DNA from 2 places in the Arthrobacter sp. AG367 genome. Region 1 is predicted to be linked to the other one. Evidence: riboswitches for the same ligand, from Rfam matches in the RefSeq annotation. Region 1 holds a riboswitch; the other holds the start of a gene.
What was found. A riboswitch is a leader RNA that binds a small molecule or an ion and turns the genes downstream of it on or off. The one in region 1 is predicted to bind glycine.
Positions count from the first base shown of each region.

Region 2: it holds a riboswitch for glycine, as region 1 does, so the genes downstream of both, gcvP (aminomethyl-transferring glycine dehydrogenase) here and gcvP (aminomethyl-transferring glycine dehydrogenase) in region 1, are expected to answer to the same signal.

Region 1 covers NZ_VIVE01000009.1:115,285-117,740, forward strand. The annotation lists gene gcvP (aminomethyl-transferring glycine dehydrogenase) at 1-1,165, opposite strand, end outside; glycine riboswitch at 1,219-1,326, opposite strand; glycine riboswitch at 1,353-1,450, opposite strand; gene FB478_RS18705 (TetR/AcrR family transcriptional regulator) at 1,544-2,080, opposite strand; gene FB478_RS18710 (MFS transporter) at 2,166-2,456, shown strand, end outside.
Region 2 covers NZ_VIVE01000013.1:46,547-49,002, forward strand. The annotation lists gene gcvP (aminomethyl-transferring glycine dehydrogenase) at 1-1,199, opposite strand, end outside; glycine riboswitch at 1,360-1,460, opposite strand; glycine riboswitch at 1,752-1,850, shown strand; gene FB478_RS20205 (amino acid permease) at 1,997-2,456, shown strand, end outside.

The DNA of each region.
Region 1 (2,456 bases):
TGTCGAAGAAGCTCGTGTGCAGCACCTCGACGCCGGCGGCCGCAAGCGAGGCCGCCAGGCTACGGGCGTGGCGGTGCGCCGTTTGGGCAATCGCCTTCAGGCCGTCGGGGCCGTGGTAAACGGCGTACATGGACGCAACGATGGCCAGCAGCGCCTGGGCGGTGCAGATGTTGGACGTGGCCTTCTCGCGGCGGATGTGCTGCTCGCGGGTCTGCAGTGCCAACCGGTAGGCAGGCGTGCCGGCGTCGTCCTTTGACACCCCAACCAGGCGACCAGGCAAGGAACGCTCCAGGCCTTTGCGGACAGCCATGTAGGCGGCATGGGGGCCGCCGAAGAACAGCGGCACGCCAAAACGCTGGGCTGAGCCGACGGCAATGTCCGCGCCCTGCTCGCCCGGAGGGGTGATCAGTGTCAGGGCCAGCAGGTCCGCAGCCACGGTGACCAGCGCGCCCCGGTCCTTCGCTGCAGAGATCACGGCGGACTGGTCCCACACGCGGCCGGAAGCGCCGGGCTGCTGCAGCACGATCCCGTTGATGTCGCCCTCGGGCAGGCCCTTGGACAGGTCGGCGACCTCCACCTCGAAGCCGAGCGCCTCCGCACGGCCCAGCACGATGGCGATGGTCTGCGGCAGCACGTCGATGTCCAGGACGGTTTTGCCGTCTGCCGCGGGCTTGGACTTGTTGGCGCGGCGCATCAGCAGCACGGCCTCGGCCACCGCCGTTGCTTCATCCAGCAGCGAAGCGTTGGCGATGGGCAGGCCCACAAGGTCCTGCACCATGGTCTGGAAGTTCAGCAGCGCCTCAAGCCGGCCCTGGGAAATCTCCGGCTGGTAGGGCGTGTAGGCGGTGTACCAGGCCGGGGATTCCAGGATGTTGCGGCGGATCACCGGCGGAGTCACGGTGTCGTAGTAGCCCTGGCCGATCAGCTGCACCGCCGTCTTGTTCTTGGCGGCAAGCTTCCGCAGTTCCGTGAGGACTTCAACCTCACTGAGGGCGTCCTGCAGGCGAAGGGCGGTGTCTTGGCGGATGACCTTGGGAACCGCGGTGTCCACAAGGGAATCGACCGAGTCGTAGCCCACGGCTTTGAGCATGGTGTCGACGTCGGCCTGGCGGCGCGCGCCGATATGGCGGTCTACGAAAGTGGTGGAGGCTGGGGTAACCGACACGAAGGAACTCCATTTACTCAGGCGGCGAAGGGTACGCCACAGCTATTCGGGTTCCTCCCCGCTCTGTATTGGACCTGAGAGTTTCCGCGTTCCCTGCCTGGGCAGGACCCGCTTGCCCCGTCGGTGAGCACAACAGTCCCTACCTCTCCAAAAGAGAATAAGACTGCCTGCTGCTTTCCAGAGGTGCCTCGCCGCGGCGGTACGGGGGCCTGCGAGATTCCTGGGGAGGATTTGCTCCTACGGCGCCTGCCTGTACTTCCGGCAGAACTCTCCCGCCGCAGATCAAAGGCTATTCATTTGTTGGATCATGAAGGCCGGTGACAGCCCTCACAACTTTCTATTGTCCTACGCGGCAACCCCTCCCGGCAAATGACGGAGCTACCTGCGGAGCCGTTCCAGCGCGGCCAGGAGTTCCTCCACGTCAGCGGCCGCTCCCCCGGCCGGCGCAGGGGCCACGGACAGCATGGCGTTGAAGTACAGGCCGTCCCCCATATAGAGGACTGCCTTGGCCAGCCCAGGTCCCACATCCGCAGCAATTTCGTCCAGCCAGCGCTGCTGGATGGCCGCGAAGCGGCGCCGCGTCTCCTCGTGCGCCACCTCTGCAAGCCGGGTGGCGGCCACGATGGCACGGTCCAAAGGGGTATCCGCCCAGACCGAGGAACGGATGAAGTAGGCCGCGGCACCTTCAGCTGCCGACGCCATGGCATCGGCATCCTCGCTCGCCAGGCCCTCCAGGCGGTCAAGCAACACGGCAATCAGGGCTTCCTTGTTGGGAAAGTGGTAGAGGAGGCCGCCTTTGGATACGCCGGCCTTGCGCGCCACGGCATCGAGGGTGGCCGCCCGCTCACCCACTTCAATCAGCAGGGACTCGAAGGCGTCAAGGACCGCGTCACGGGCAACAGGCTTTCGGGGCATGCCCTCCATCATGCCCTCCCCCGTGCAGGAATAAGGAAAACCATCGCATTTTTAAACTATACCGTCCGGACGGTATAGTTATCTCATGACCACTTCCATCGAGAGTTCGGCAACCGGGCAGGCAAGCAGCACTTCCGTGCGTCCTCCGCGGCGCGACTGGCTGGCGCTGGGGCTCCTGATGTTTCCCGTGCTGCTGGTGGCGGTGGACAACACCGCACTGACGTTCGCGCTGCCGGCCATCGCCCGGGCCCTGGAACCCACGGGCGTGCAGCTGCTGTGGATCGTTGACGCCTACCCCCTGGTGCTGGCCGGGCTGCTGGTATCAATGGGAAGCCTCGGCGACCGGATTGGGCGGCGGAGGCTGCTCATCCTTGGC
Region 2 (2,456 bases), on a different contig from region 1:
TTGGCGGCCTTGCCCGGAACGCGGACGGTGAGGGTGTCGAAGAAGGAGTCCGTGACCAGTTCGCGGCCCAGTGACGTGAGTGCTGTTGCCAGGACCCTGGCCTTGTCGTGGACGGTCTCTGCGATCGCCTTCAGGCCGTCGGGGCCGTGGTAAACGGCGTAGAAGGAGGACACGATGGCCAGCAGCGCCTGGGCGGTGCAGATGTTGGACGTGGCCTTCTCGCGGCGGATGTGCTGCTCGCGGGTCTGCAGGGCCAACCGGTAGGCAGGCGTGCCGGCGTTGTCCTTGGAGACGCCCACGATCCTGCCCGGGAGGGTACGTTCCATTCCCTTTTGGACGGCCATGTAGGCGGCGTGCGGCCCCCCAAAGAACAGCGGCACGCCAAAACGCTGGGTGGAGCCGACGGCAATGTCCGCGCCCTGCTCGCCCGGAGGTGTGATCAGTGTCAGGGCCAGCAGGTCCGCAGCCACGGTGACCAGCGCGCCCCGGTCCTTGGCAGCGGCGATCACGGCGGATTGGTCCCACACGCGGCCGGAGACCCCGGGCTGCTGCAGCACGACGCCGTTGATGTCGCCGTCGGGCAGGCCCTTGGACAGGTCGGCGACCTCCACCTCGAAGCCGAGCGCCTCCGCCCGGCCCAGCACGATGGCGATGGTCTGGGGGAGGCAGTCGGCGTCGAGCACCGTCTTGCCGTCCTTCGCTGCCTTGGACTTGTTGGCGCGGCGCATCAGCAGCACGGCCTCGGCCACCGCCGTTGCCTCGTCCAGCAAGGAAGCGTTGGCTACCGGGAGCGCCGTCAGGTCCTGCACCATGGTCTGGAAGTTCAGCAGCGCCTCAAGCCGGCCCTGGGAAATCTCCGGCTGGTAGGGCGTGTAGGCGGTGTACCAGGCCGGGGATTCCAGGATGTTGCGGCGGATCACCGGCGGAGTCACGGTGTCGTAGTAGCCCTGGCCGATCATCTGGACTGCCGTCTTGTTCTTGGCGGCAAGCTTCCGCAGTTCCGTGAGGACTTCAACCTCGCTGAGGGCGTCGGTCAGCTTGAGCGCAGTTTCCTGGCGGATGGGCGCGGGGACGGCCACGTCAACCAGGCCATCCAGGCTGTCGTAGCCGATGGCCTTGAGCATGGTGTCGATGTCGGCCTGGCGGCGCGCGCCGATATGGCGGTCAACAAACGATGTTGGATGCGAATGAATCGTCATGAGGAACTCCAGATCTGGCCGGCCGAAGGTGGCACGGCGTGGGATGGGTTCCTCCCCGCTCTGTATTGGACCTGAGAGATTCCGCGTTGCCTGCTGTTGGCAGGGGACCGCTTGCACCGTCGGTGAACCAGGCAGAAGCCTGATTGCTTTCCAGAGTCGCCTCGCCGTGACGGTACGGGGGCCTGAGAGATTCCTGGGGAGGATTTGCTCCTACGGCGCCTGACCGGTGTTTCGCCGGGAGGACTCTCCCGTCACAGCTCGAAAGGCTTATTCAAATGTGGGTGATTCGGCTCACAAGGTACCGGGATAGACCCGTCCGTGGCAAATCGGGCGGCTTCCGTGCGGGGCTCGAGGGGCACGTGACGCCGTTCTTCCCCGCTTGTGTCGGGAGGGGTTTGACATTCGATCGTGACGGACACCACACTGAACCCCGGGATTGGCGCCGCCGGTGGCTGGCTCAGCGTATCCGGAGCAGCCCACCAGTCGGCGCCTGTCCCATTGCATGACCGGCCGTGGCCCAAAAAGCCTGCGGCTTCCAACTGAATACGCCTTCGACCTGCGGCGGGAGAGCCCTGCCGGGTACATCCAGCAGGCGCCGTAGGAGCAAACCCTCCCCAGGAAACTCTCAGGCCCACGTACCGCCGCGGACAGGCAACTCTGGAAAGCAGCCGGGCATGACCCTGGCTCACCGGCGGTGCAAGCGGCTTTTGCTGCGGAAACTCTCAGGTCCACTACAGAGCGGGGAGGAACCAAATCTTTTGCGGCACCCAAAAGCCGCTTTATCGATGGAGTTCCTCATGGCGATTCATCCCCCCACGTCCAACGGCGAACCAGCCCGCACCCCGGGCGCTGCCACGGCAGCCCGCAGCGAGCCTCCCCACCTGGAGCGGCAGCTCACCAACCGGCATATCCAGCTCATCGCCATCGGCGGCGCGATCGGCACTGGCCTGTTCATGGGTTCCGGCAAGACCATCTCCGCTGCCGGCCCATCCGTGATCTTCGTATACATGATCATCGGCTTCATGCTTTTCTTCGTCATGCGGGCCATGGGTGAACTGCTGCTCAGCAACCTGAACTACAAGTCCTTCAGTGATTTCGCCGCCGATCTCCTGGGGCCGTGGGCCGGATTCTTCACCGGCTGGACGTACTGGTTCTGCTGGGTGATCACCGGAATCGCCGACGTCATCGCCATCGCAGGGTACTCAAAGGAACTTTGGCCGGCGCTGCCACTTTGGATCCCGGGCCTGGCCACGGTGG